Regions from separate parts of the Kocuria kalidii genome, predicted to be linked through region 3. Evidence: predicted binding sites of a transcription regulator. Region 3 holds the regulator's gene; each other region holds the start of a gene.

Region 1 (4,196 bases), on a different contig from region 3:
AGACCCGTCCCCTCGCCGTCGTCACCGGGGCCACCGGGGGCATCGGCCGCGCCTGCGTGCTGGACCTCGCCCGCGACCACGACGTCCTGGCCCTGGGCCGCGACGCCGGCCGGCTGGCCGAGCTCGCCGGCCTCCCGCACGTGAGCGTCCGCGCCGCCGACCTGACCGACCTCGAGGCCCTGCCCGCCCTGGTGGCGGACCTGGACCGGGTCGACGTCCTCGTGCACTCGGCGGCCGTCGCCGGGAGGACCACGGTCGAGGCCGCCTCGGTGCAGGAGTGGCGCTCGCAGCTCGAGCTCAACGTCGTGGCCCCCGCGGAGCTGACCCGCCTCCTGCTGCCCGCCCTGCGGGCCGCCCGGGGCAGGGTCGTGTTCCTCAACTCCGGCTCGGGTCTGACCGCCCGCGGCGGCGACGCCGTCTACGCGGCCTCGAAGTTCGCCCTCCGGGCGCTCGCCGACTCGCTCCGCCAGGAGGTCGAGGCCGACGGGATCGTGGTCGGCTCGGTGCACCCGGGTCCCGTGGACACGCAGATGCAGCGGGACATCCAGGCGCGCCTGGGCAACGAGTACGTCCCGGAGCGCTACATCCGCCCGGAGTCCGTCGCCGCGGCGGTGCGCGCCGTCGTGGACGCGGGGGAGGACGCGCAGCTGACCAGCGTCACCGTGCGCCCCCGGGCGGGGTCGCGGTGACCGCCGAGGACGCCGCGCCCGACCCGGAACCCGGCACAGCCCCGGAGAGGGGGCCGGACGGAGTGCCGGAGAGGGCGCCGGGCGCGGGGCCGGACGGGGACGGCGCCGGCCTCGACCCCACCGACCGCGAGATCCTGGCGATCGAGAACCTGCAGTGGAAGTACCAGGGGGCCAAGGAGATGGAGATCCGGCGTCGTCTGCACCTCTCGCCCACCCGCTACTACCAGCGGCTCAACGTCCTGATCGACACCCGGGCCGCCCTCGAGCACGACCCGATGCTCGTGGCCCGGCTGCGCCGGCAGCGCGGTGACCGCGGATGAGCCGGTATCCGCACGACGAGTTCGACGACGTCCCCGAGGACGGACCCCGCCAGGGCGCCCACCGAGGCGTCCGGCCGACGGTCCGCGTGGGGACCCGGGAGCTCACCGCCATCGTGCTGGCCGGGCTGCTGACCCTCGGCGTCGGGGCGTTCTCGTTCCTCAACGCCCCCGGTGGAGCGCCGCCCGAGGTCTCCGCCCCGGGACCCTGAGCCGCCACGGTCCCGACGCCGCCCCCGCCACCCACCGTTCGACGCCCCGGAAGGAACCGCCGTGCAGCTCGAGGGAAGCAGAGTCCGCGTCCGCGACTGGACCGAGGAGGACCTCGTCGCGTACGAGGCGTGGATCATGCCGCCCGAGGGCGGCGGCGAGCACGAGTGGCAGCGCACGGACGGCCCGTTCTACCCCAACTTCACCGCGGAGGGCGCCCAGCGCTGGCTGGGGACCCTCCGGGAGCGCGTGGTGGCCGGGGAGTGGCCGGATCCGCGCGAGACGATGGTGATCGCCGACGCCGCCGACGACCGGTTCATCGGGCAGGTGTCCTGGTACTGGTCGGAGAAGCCCACCGCGGACCCGGGGGACGGCACGCACCTGCTGCCGCTGCGCTCGCTGGGCATCACCGTGTACTCCCCGCGGCACTGGAGCGGCGGCTACGGGACCGAGGCGATGCGCCTGTGGATCGGGTACCTCTTCGCCCGCACCGACTCCCACCGCCTCGACCTCGAGACGTGGAGCGGCAACGTGGGCATGTGCCGGGTCGCGGCGAAGCTCGGCTTCACGGAGGAGGCCCGGATCCGCCGCGCCCGCATGGTCCGCGGCGAGCACTACGACCGCATGATCTACGGCATGCTCCGCGAGGAGTGGCAGGGCTGAGCGGAATCGGCTCAGGGGGGTTTGCACTCTCCCGGGACGAGTGCCAAGATTGCGATTAGCACTCAGTCGTGTGGACTGCCAATGGTTCGGTCCCCGGCCCGACCCGGGCAGCCACCGGCACAGGAGTGACACCTCAACCACCACGGTGAGGTGCCGCGCGGCGTCGGGAAGAGTCCGCCGCCGTGCGCACCGTCCGTCGCGGGCACCGTGGAGGTCGACCGTTTGTCTACCGTCCAGGAGGGACGAAGTCACATGGCAAAGATGATTGCATTCGACGAAGAGGCACGCCGCGGTCTCGAGCGGGGCCTGAACACCCTGGCCGACGCCGTCAAGGTCACCCTCGGCCCGCGTGGGCGCAACGTGGTCCTCGAGAAGGCCTGGGGCGCCCCCACGATCACCAACGACGGCGTGTCCATCGCCAAGGAGATCGAGCTCGAGGAGCCCTACGAGAAGATCGGCGCCGAGCTCGTCAAGGAGGTCGCCAAGAAGACCGACGACATCGCCGGCGACGGCACCACCACCGCCACCGTCCTCGCCCAGGCGCTCGTCAAGGAAGGCCTGCGCAACGTCGCCGCCGGCGCCGACCCGCTGAGCCTCAAGCGCGGCATCGAGAAGGCCGTCGCCGCGGTGACCGAGGAGCTGCTGGCCTCCGCCAAGGAGGTCGAGACCGAGGAGCAGATCGCCGCCACGGCGTCGATCTCCGCCGGCGACGCCGAGATCGGCCGCCTCATCGCCCAGGCGATGGAGAAGGTCGGCAAGGAGGGCGTGATCACGGTCGAGGAGTCCAACACCTTCGGGCTGGACCTCGAGCTCACCGAGGGCATGCGCTTCGACAAGGGCTACCTCTCCGGGTACTTCGTCACCGACGCGGACCGCCAGGAGGCCGTCCTCGAGGACCCCTACATCCTCGTGGTGAACTCCAAGATCTCCGCGGTCAAGGACCTGGTCCCCGTGCTCGAGAAGGTCATGCAGGCCGGCAAGCCGCTGCTGATCATCTCCGAGGACGTCGAGGGCGAGGCCCTGGCCCTGCTGGTGCTCAACAAGATGCGCGGCTCCATCAAGTCCGTGGCCGTCAAGGCCCCCGGCTTCGGTGACCGCCGCAAGGCGCAGCTGGCCGACATCGCCATCCTCACCGGTGGCCAGGTCATCACCGAGGAGGTCGGGCTCTCCCTCGAGACGGCCACCGTGGACCTGCTGGGCCAGGCCCGCAAGGTCGTCGTGACGAAGGACGAGACCACCATCGTCGACGGCGCCGGCACCGCCGAGGAGATCGAGGGCCGCGTGGCCCAGATCCGCGCCGAGATCAACAACTCGGACTCGGACTACGACCGCGAGAAGCTGCAGGAGCGCCTGGCCAAGCTGGCCGGCGGCGTGGCCGTCCTCAAGGCGGGCGCCGCCACCGAGGTCGAGCTCAAGGAGCGCAAGCACCGCATCGAGGACGCCGTGCGCAACGCGAAGGCGGCCGTCGAGGAGGGCATCGTCGCCGGCGGCGGCGTGGCCCTGATCCAGGCCGGCCAGAAGGCGTTCGAGACGCTGGAGCTCACGGGCGACGAGGCGACCGGCGCGAACATCGTCAAGGTCGCGATCGACGCCCCGCTCAAGCAGATCGCCATCAACTCGGGCCTCGAGGCGGGCGTCGTCGTGGACAAGGTCCGCGGCCTGCCCATGGGCCACGGCCTCAACGCCGCCACCGGCGACTACGAGGACCTGATGGCCGCGGGCATCAACGACCCGGTCAAGGTGACCCGCTCCGCGCTGCAGAACGCGGCGTCCATCGCCGGGCTGTTCCTCACCACGGAGGCCGTCGTGGCCGACAAGCCGGAGCCCGCGGGCGCCGGCGGCGGTGCCGACGACGGCATGGGCGGCATGGGCGGCATGATGTGATCGACGGCTGACCCGTCGCGCGTGCCCAGCACGCATCCGGCACGGGCCGGGCACCTCACGGAGGTGCCCGGCCCGTCGTCGTCCCCGCCCCCGGTGCCGCGGCGCGCCGAAGTGGTGTTCAATCGGAGGGACCACCTGCCGGAGGAGGTGCCGTGGGCGTCGTCGTGTGGGACACGGTCCCCGTCCAGGTCGCGCTCGTGCTGATCGCCTTCGGGCTCACCACGCTGGTGGGCCTCGAACGGCGGCTGCGGCGCAAGAGCGCCGGACTGCGCACGCACGCCCTGGTCGGGACCGGGGCCGCGGTGTTCACGCTCGTGTCCGCCTACGGGTTCGGCACGCTGCCGGGGATCGACGCGGGCCCCGACCCCTCCCGCGTCGCGGCGCAGGTCATCACGGGCATCGGCTTCCTGGGCGCCGGCGTGATCTTCACGAA
Region 2 (4,196 bases), on a different contig from region 3:
GTGCGGTGGTAGTCGAGCCCCACGTTGACGGCGATGTCCTCCCCGAGCCCGGCGACGGTGAGCCGGTCCGCCACGAGGAACACCGCGATCCCGACCAGGAGCACGATCCACAGCACCTCGTACTGGCCGCGCAGCACCGAGGTGAAGCTGCCGGCGAACCAGACCCCGAGGTTCTGCAGCGTGTCCGTCTGCAGCGCGAGGAACGTGGAGACGGAGCCGACCACCGCGCCGAGCATGATGCCGACGATGGGCACGATGAGGGAGGAGCGCAGGGAGACGCGGCGCAGGAAGAGGAAGAAGATCATGGTCCCGATGAAGGCCGCGGTCACGGCGCCGAGCATCCGGGTGAGGATCGTGGCGGTGGGCACCAGGAGCATGACGAGCAGCAGCCCGAGCCCCGCCCACTCGGTGGTGCCCGTCGTGGTCGGCTCCACGAAGCGGTTCTGCGTGAGCAGCTGCATCACCAGCCCGGACATGGACATGGCGGCGCCGGCGAGCACCAGGGCGACGGTGCGGGGGATCCGTGTGATGGCGAACATCTCGTCGCCGTCGTCGGCGCCGAAGACGTCGTACACCCCCGTGAGGAGAGAGGCGGCCAGCAGCGCCAGGACCCCGAGCACGCCGAGGAGAAGCTTCCAGTCGAACAGTGCGCCCTTGCTCCCGGTCCGGGGTCCGGACGAGATCGTCGTCATGGCTCAGCCTCTCCTTCGGCCTCGTGCCCGAGCCGGCACGGTGGTGGGACCCGCCGGGGAGGGCCCCACCACCGTCGTCCGCCGACGGGTCAGTCCTGCTCGCCCATGGCGTCGGCCAGGGTGTTGAAGAACTCCGTGTAGGTCTGGATGCCCTCGTTGGTGTAGGTGTCCTGGGGCATGTAGACGACGTTGTCCTCCTGCACCGCGGTGACGTTCTGCAGGGCCTCCGCCTCCTCGATGACCTCCTGCGCCGGGGTGTACTCCGCGTCGTCGGGACTGATCGCGGCGTCGCGGTCCATCACGAGGATCCAGTCGGGGTTCGAGTCGGCGATCGCCTCGACCGAGATGTCGTCGCCCTGGTGGTCGTCGGTGGCGCCCTCGACCTCGAGGGCCGGTGCGAAGTCGAAGATCTCGAACAGCGGGCCCAGGGTGCGTCCGTTGCCCGGGGCGATGTAGCCGATCTCGCCGCCGGAGACGGTGACGGCCATGACCGTGTCGCCGGGCTGGTACCCCTCGACGACGCGCTGCATCGCCGCGTCGAAGTCGCCGTTGATCTGCTCGGCCTCGTCCTCGCGGTCGAAGATCTGGCCCAGGACGGAGGTCTGCCGCTTCAGCTCCTCGTCGAAGGGCTGGTCCTCGCGCGGGTCCAGCTCGACGATGGTGGCGTCCGGCACGAGGTCGGCGAAGTCCTCCCGGTAGTCGGCGAAGCGCTGGCCGTTGACGATGAGGTCGGGGTCCGCGGCGACGACCGCCTCGAGGTCGGGCTCGCGGTGGTTGCCGAGGTCGGTGACGGACTCGTCGTCGGCGTAGTCGACGGTGTCCGGCATGAGGGCGCGCGGAGCCGCCGCCAGCTCGACGTCCCAGTCGGCCAGCGTCTCGAAGGTGCGGTTGTCGGTGGCGACGACGGACTCCGGCGGGGTCTCGACGGTCTGCGTGCCGTGGTTGTCCTCGACCTCGATCGTGGTGGCCGCGGAGGTGGCGGGGGACTCCGTGGAGGCGGCCTCACCGCCCTGCGCCCCACCGCAGGCGGTGAGGGCGAGGGCGCTGACGGCGGCCAGGAGGACGGCCGGGTGCGTGGTGCGGTTCATGGTCTTCCTTCGTGCGGGAACGCGGTGGCGGACTCCGTCGGAACGGCCCGGGCGGGCCGCAGGACGAGGAGCTCTGACGGATGACGGACCGGCACGCGGACGTGCGGGGCGTCGAGGGGGGCACCGCTGCTCGGCCGAGGTAAGGGTTGCCTTAGTGCTCAACCTAGAGGGTGGAGCGGGCGTGAGGCAAATCATTGGCGAATGCAGGTGTGACCTAATTCGGGCCGGGGGTCCCGGCCGGTCCGGCGCCCGGGTGGTGCTGGCACTCGCCTTGACCGACTGCTAGCCGACTTCTATAGTCGGCCTTGGCACTCTCCGGGTGAGGGTGCTAAGGGCCCGGCGATCGATCGGCACCGCGACGACGGTCGGTGCGCCGACCGGCCCGAAGCACGACGGCGGGCTCCGCCCGCGGTCGCCCACTGTTCTTCACGCCTACAGACAAGGAGAGATCGTGTCGGTCTCCATCAAGCCTCTCGAGGATCGCATCGTCGTCCAGCCGCTCGCCGCCGAGCAGACCACCGCGTCCGGCCTGGTCATCCCGGACACCGCCAAGGAGAAGCCCCAGGAGGGCAAGGTCCTGGCCGTCGGACCCGGTCGGGTCGACGACTCCGGCAACCGCATCCCGGTGGACGTCAAGGAGGGCGACGTCGTGATCTTCTCCAAGTACGGCGGGACCGAGGTCAAGTACAACGGCGAGGAGTACCTGGTGCTCCCCGCCCGCGACGTGCTCGCCGTCGTCGAGAAGTAGACCCGGCGAAGCAGACCGCGCAGTCCTGACGAAGGGTGCCCGCCGCTCGCCCCGCTGTTCCGGCGGGCCCGCGGCGGGCACCCTTCGCCGCTTCCGGACCCCCGGATTCCAGATCCCCGAAACCCCGCTGGCGACCCCAGCCACCCAGAAGGAGCCATAGTCCATGGCCAAGCAGCTGGCATTCGACGATGCCGCACGCAAGTCCCTCGAGAACGGCGTCAACAAGCTCGCCGACACCGTCAAGGTCACCCTCGGCCCGCGCGGGCGCAACGTGGTGCTCGACAAGAAGTGGGGCGCCCCCACGATCACCAACGACGGCGTGACCATCGCCCGTGAGGTCGAGCTCGACGACCCCTACGAGAACCTCGGGGCCCAGCTCGCCAAGGAGGTGGCGACGAAGACCAACGACGTCGCCGGCGACGGCACCACCACCGCCACCGTCCTCGCCCAGGCGCTCGTCAAGGAAGGCCTGCGCAACGTGGCCGCCGGCGCCGACCCGCTGAGCCTCAAGCGCGGCATCGAGAAGGCCGTCGAGGCCGTCTCCGAGCGGCTGCTCGAGAACGCCCGTCCCGTCGAGGGCGCCAACGTCGCCCACGTGGCGGCCATCTCGGCCCAGGACCCGGCCATCGGCGAGCTCATCGCCCGGGCCTTCGAGACCGTGGGCAAGGACGGCGTCATCACCATCGAGGACGGCTCGAGCACCGAGGTGGAGCTCGACGTCACCGAGGGCATGCAGTTCGACAAGGGCTACCTGTCCCCGTCCTTCGTCACCGACGCCGAGCGCCAGGAAGCGGTCATGGAGAACTCCCTGGTGCTGCTGTACCAGGGCAAGATCTCCTCGGTGCCCGAGCTCATGCCCGTGCTGGAGAAGGTCCTCCAGGCCAAGAAGCCGCTGACCATCATCGCCGAGGACGTCGAGGGCGAGGCCCTGTCCACCCTCGTGGTCAACAGGCTCCGCGGCACCCTCGACGTCGTGGCCCTCAAGGCTCCCGGCTTCGGCGACCGCCGCAAGGCGATCCTGCAGGACCTCGCCGTCCTGACCGGCGGCCAGCTCATCACCAGCGAGCTGGGCATCAGCCTCGACCAGGTCACCCTGGAGCAGCTGGGCACGGCCCGCCGGGTCACCGTCACCAAGAGCACCACGACCCTGGTCGACGGCGGGGGCACCCAGGCCGAGATCCAGGAGCGGGTCGCCACAATCCGCGCCGAGGCCGAGCGCTCCGACTCCGAGTGGGACCGCGAGAAGCTCCAGGAGCGTCTCGCGCGCCTGGCCGGCGGCGTCTCCGTGATCAAGGTCGGCGCGGCCACCGAGGTCGAGGCGAAGGAGCGCAAGCACCGCATCGAGGACGCCGTGTCCTCGACGCGCGCGGCCCTCGAGCAGGGCATCGTCTCCGGCGGCGGCACCGCGCTCGTGCAGGCGGGGAAGGTCCTCGACGAGTCCGACCTCGGCCTCGCCGGCGACGCCGCGACCGCGACCGGCATCGTCCGCCGCGCCCTGCGGCAGCCGCTGTTCTGGATCGCCCAGAACGCCGGCCAGGACGGGGCCGTGGTCGCCTCCCGCGTGGCCGACCTCGAGGCCGGCCACGGCTACGACGCCGCCACCGGCGAGTACGTCGACATGGTCGCCGCCGGGATCATCGACCCGGTCAAGGTCACCCGCTCGGCGCT
Region 3 (4,196 bases):
TCGACGAGCGGGGCGACGGGAGCACCGGCTTCCGGGCGGAGGTCGAGCTGGAGCCCGGGGAGTACGTGGTCACCGTCCTCGGCCGGGACGCCGACGGCAGGACGGTGCGCGACGACAAGGACGTGGAGATCCTGCCCCGCTGAGCCGGCCGGTGCGGGCTCAGCGGGGTCCGTCGGCCCAGCGGCCGAGACCGGCGCTGAGCACCGCCAGCGCGGCCGGGCCCGCCGTGGAGCTGCGCAGCACCTCGGGACCCAGCCGGAGCGTGCGGGCCCCGGCGGCGGCCAGGATGTCGAGCTCCGCGGGAGCGATGCCCCCCTCGGGGCCGACGACGAGGACGATCCGGTCCGATCCGTCCCACGGGGCCCCGGCGCGGCCCGCCCGGTCGGCGAGGGACTCCCGGGCCTCCTCGTGCAGGACCAGCCCCCGGGTCCCCGGCTCCCCGAGCAGCCGGGCGAGGTCGCGGGTGGTGTGCAGGGGCAGGACCTCGGGCCAGGTCGCGCGCCGTGACTGCTTCGCGGCGGCCGCGACGGTGTGGACCCACTTCTCGTGGCTCTTCGCGGCGCGCTCCTTCTTCCACCGCACGATCGAGCGGTCGGCCTGCCAGGGCACCACGGCGTCGACGCCGAGCTCGGTGGCGGTCTCCACGGCCAGCAGGTCCCGGTCCCCCTTCGCGAGGGCCTGGGCCAGGACGAGCCGGGGCCGGCGGGCCGGCTCGCTGGTCACCGCCGTGACGGCGACCTCCATGCCGTCCCCGTCCCCCGTGCGCAGCTCGCCGGCGACCCGGGTCCCCGCCCCGTCGACGAGCTCGAGCCGCTCGCCCGGCGCGAGCCGGCGCACCGTGACGGCGTGCCGGGCCTCGGGGCCGGTGACGGTGAGCACCGAACCGGGCCCGAGGCCGGCCAGCCGGCCCGGCTCGACCTTGAAGACCGGCAGGCTCACAGGTCGGAGAACCTGTCCTTGAGCCGGGAGAAGAAGCCGCCGGATCCGGCCGGGGAGTTCAGGGTCGTGCCGGTGGACTGGTCCTCGCCGCGCAGCCGGGACAGCTGCTCGAGCAGCTCGCGCTGCTCGTCGTCGAGCTCCGTGGGCGTCTCGACCTCGAGGTGGACGTACAGCTCGCCCCGCCCGCCGCCGCGCAGCCGGGTGGTGCCGAGGTCGTGCAGGGTCACGGTGTGGCCGGTCTGCGTCCCGGGGGCCACGGACACCTCGCGCTCCCCGTCGAAGGTCTCGAGGGTCACGGTGGTCCCCAGCGCGGCCGAGGTCATGGGCACCCGGACCCGGGCGTGCAGGTCGTCGCCCTGGCGCTCGAAGGTCGGGTCGGGGTCGACCTTGAGCTCGACGTAGAGGTCGCCGTTCGGTCCGCCCGCGGTCCCGGCCTCGCCCTGTCCCGAGAGACGGATGCGGTTGCCGGTCGAGACGCCCGCGGGGATCTTGACGGTCAGCGGACGGCGGTCGCGCACGCGTCCCTCGCCGTAGCACTCGTGGCACGGGTGCTTGATCACGGTGCCGAACCCCTGGCAGGTGGCGCACGGGGCGGCCGTGACCACGGTGCCGAGGATCGACTGGACCTGGCGCTGGACCTGGCCGGATCCGTGGCAGACCTCGCAGGTCTCGGGCCGGGTGCCCGGCTGGCAGCAGGTGCCGTCGCACGTGGGGCAGACCACGGCCGTGTCCACGGTGATCTTCTTCTCGGTGCCGAAGACGGCGTCCTTGAGGGAGACCCGGACGTTGATCAGCGCGTCCTGGCCCTGGCGGGTGCGGGAGGCGGGGCCCCGGCGCCCGGAGCCGGCCCCGCCGGCCCCCTGGAAGAACGTGTCGAAGATGTCCGCGAAGCCGAAGCCCGTGCCCGGGAAGCCCCCGCCGAAACCGGTGTCGGTGCCGTTCTCGTTGCCGGTGGCGTCGTAGACGCGCCGCTTCTCGGGGTCGGAGAGGACGTCGTTGGCGTGGGAGATGCGCTTGAAGTCCTCGGCGGCCTCCGGGCTGGGGTTGACGTCGGGGTGCAGCTTGCGGGCCTTCCTGCGGTAGGCCTTCTTGATCTCTTCCTGGCTGGCGTCCCGGGACAAGCCCAGGGTCTCGTAGTGATCGCTCACCGTGGTCCGTTCTGTCGAAAGGTCTGTTGGGAGTTCTGCGGCGGGCTCCGGGGGCGGGGCCCGCGAGGGCTCAGCCCTCGAGGATACGGGAGAGGTAGCGGGCGACCGCGCGCACGGCGGCCATCGTGGACGGGTAGTCCATCCGCATGGGTCCCACGACCCCCACCTTGGACTGCGGTCCGTAGCCGGTGGCGACGACCGCGGCCTCCGAGAGCGGCCCCTCGGCGTTCTCGGTGCCGATCCGCACGGCCACCCCACGGGCGTCCTGCTCCATCTCGGAGAGCAGCCGGAGCATCACCACCTGCTCCTCGAGGGCCTCGAGGACCGGTCCGATGCTCAGGTGGAAGTCCCCGGTGGCACGGGCGAGGTTGGCGGTGCCGGCCATGACCAGCCGGTGCTCGGCCCCGCCCGCGGCGAGGGCGCCGACGGCCTCCCCCACGGCCACGGCGGCCGGCCGGAGCTGCGGGGAGATGCCGGCGGCCATCGCCGCGAGGGCGTCCGGCACCGCGGTCAGGGGGCGTCCCACGACCGCGGCCAGCACCCGGGCGCGCAGCTCGAGCAGCAGGCTCTCGTCGAGCGGGGCCCGCAGCGCGACCGCGCGCTGGGCCACCCGCCCGTTGGTGGGGATGAGGACCACGAGCACCCCGCCGCCGCCGAGGTCCACGACCTCGACGTGGCGCACGGTGACCCCCGAGGCGTGCGGGTACTGCACGACCGCGACCTGCTGGGTGAGCTGCGCGAGCAGGCGCACGGTGCGCTCCATGACGTCGTCGATGTCCGCGGCGTCGTCGAGCAGTCGCTGGATGGCCCGCCGCTCCGGTCCCGACAGCGGCTTGACGGCCGCGATCTGGTCCACGAACGTGCGGTAGCCCTTGTCGGTGGGGATCCGGCCCGAGCTGGTGTGCGGGGCCGCGATCAGCCCCTCGTCCTCGAGCACGGCCATGTCGTTGCGCACGGTGGCCGAGGAGACCCCGAGGCGGTGCCGGTCCACGAGCGCCTTGGAGCCCACGGGCTCACGGAAGTGGACGTAGTCCTCCACGATGGCCTGCAGGATCTGCAGTCGTCTCGGATGGTTCACGGTCCTCCTCCCGGTTCGTCCTCGCCGTCCGGCCCCTGGCACTCGGGCCGCGACAGTGCTAGCGCGGTCCAGTGTAGCCCCCGTGTCCGACGGGCGGTCCGCCGCCCGCGGTTTGGTACGCTTCCGGCTGATCCGTGCCGGGGACGCACGGCGCACGCGACCCGGGAGGACGACCATGAGCGACTACGGCTGGGGGCCGCGGAGCCTCGACGACGACGCCCTCGCCCGCCGCCGGCCGGTCTCCGCCGAGGTCCCGGTCGCCCCGGGGATGCTCCTGGAGGACGTCACGACGGGGTGGGTGGGGGCCGTGGTGTCCCTGGAGACCATCGGGGGGATGCGGGTGCTGGGCCTCGAGGACCGCAGGGGCCGGGTCAAGGCCTTCCCGCTCGGGCCGGGCTTCCTGCTGGAGGGCGAGCCCGTGGTGGTCGTCGAGCCGCGACGGGCACCGGCCGGGCGGAAGCCGTCGCGCACGCGGTCGGGCTCGGTGGCCGTCGAGGGGCTGCGGGCGAGCACGGCGAAGGCCTCCCGGGTCTGGGTCGAGGGCTACCACGACGCGGAGCTGGTGGCCAAGGTGTGGGGCCACGACCTGGCGGTCGAGGGCATCGTCGTCGAGCCGCTGCACGGGATCGACGACCTCCCCGCGGCCGTGCGGGAGTTCGCGCCGGGTCCCGGACGGAGGCTCGGGATCCTCGTGGACCACCTCGTGGCGGGCTCCAAGGAGTCCCGGATCGCGGCGGAGGCCCTGCGCGTGCCCGGCGCGGCCGGCAACGTCCTCGTGCTGGGCCACCCCTACGTCGACATCTGGCAGGCGGTCAAGCCCCGCACGCTCGGCTTCGAGGCGTGGCCCGTGGTCCCGCGGGGCACCGACTGGAAGACCGGCACCGCCGCCGCCCTCGGGTGGCCGCACCGCAGCCCCGGGGACCTGGGGCGGGCCTGGCAGCACATCCTCGCCCGCGTGGACAGCTACGCCGACCTCGAGCCGTCCCTGCTGGGCCGTGTCGAGGAGCTCATCGACTTCCTCACCGCTCCGG

What was found. The regulator HrcA, encoded in region 3, represses chaperone genes, less so after heat shock. The targets are predictions, from matches to a motif close to TTNGCACTCGNNNNNNNCGAGTGCNAA.
Region 1: a site for HrcA is predicted at 1,900-1,926, ahead of groL (chaperonin GroEL). Genes of this name have one in related genera too.
Region 2: a site for HrcA is predicted at 2,040-2,066, ahead of groES (co-chaperone GroES). Genes of this name have one in related genera too.

The regions. Positions count from the first base shown of each region.
Region 1 covers NZ_JBISWJ010000015.1:11,431-15,626, forward strand. The annotation lists gene ACH9D3_RS02085 (SDR family oxidoreductase) at 1-689, shown strand, start outside; gene ACH9D3_RS02090 (DUF3263 domain-containing protein) at 752-1,009, shown strand; gene ACH9D3_RS02095 (hypothetical protein) at 1,006-1,218, shown strand; gene ACH9D3_RS02100 (GNAT family N-acetyltransferase) at 1,280-1,879, shown strand; gene groL (chaperonin GroEL) at 2,132-3,763, shown strand; gene ACH9D3_RS02110 (MgtC/SapB family protein) at 3,916-4,196, shown strand, end outside.
Region 2 covers NZ_JBISWJ010000097.1:23,887-28,082, forward strand. The annotation lists gene ACH9D3_RS14315 (ABC transporter permease) at 1-692, opposite strand, end outside; gene ACH9D3_RS14320 (ABC transporter substrate-binding protein) at 782-1,780, opposite strand; gene groES (co-chaperone GroES) at 2,232-2,528, shown strand; gene groL (chaperonin GroEL) at 2,692-4,196, shown strand, end outside.
Region 3 covers NZ_JBISWJ010000010.1:37,876-42,071, reverse strand. The annotation lists gene ACH9D3_RS01685 (GerMN domain-containing protein) at 1-143, shown strand, start outside; gene ACH9D3_RS01680 (16S rRNA (uracil(1498)-N(3))-methyltransferase) at 160-939, opposite strand; gene dnaJ (molecular chaperone DnaJ) at 936-2,087, opposite strand; gene hrcA (heat-inducible transcriptional repressor HrcA) at 2,158-3,165, opposite strand; gene ACH9D3_RS01665 (DUF3097 domain-containing protein) at 3,341-4,196, shown strand, end outside.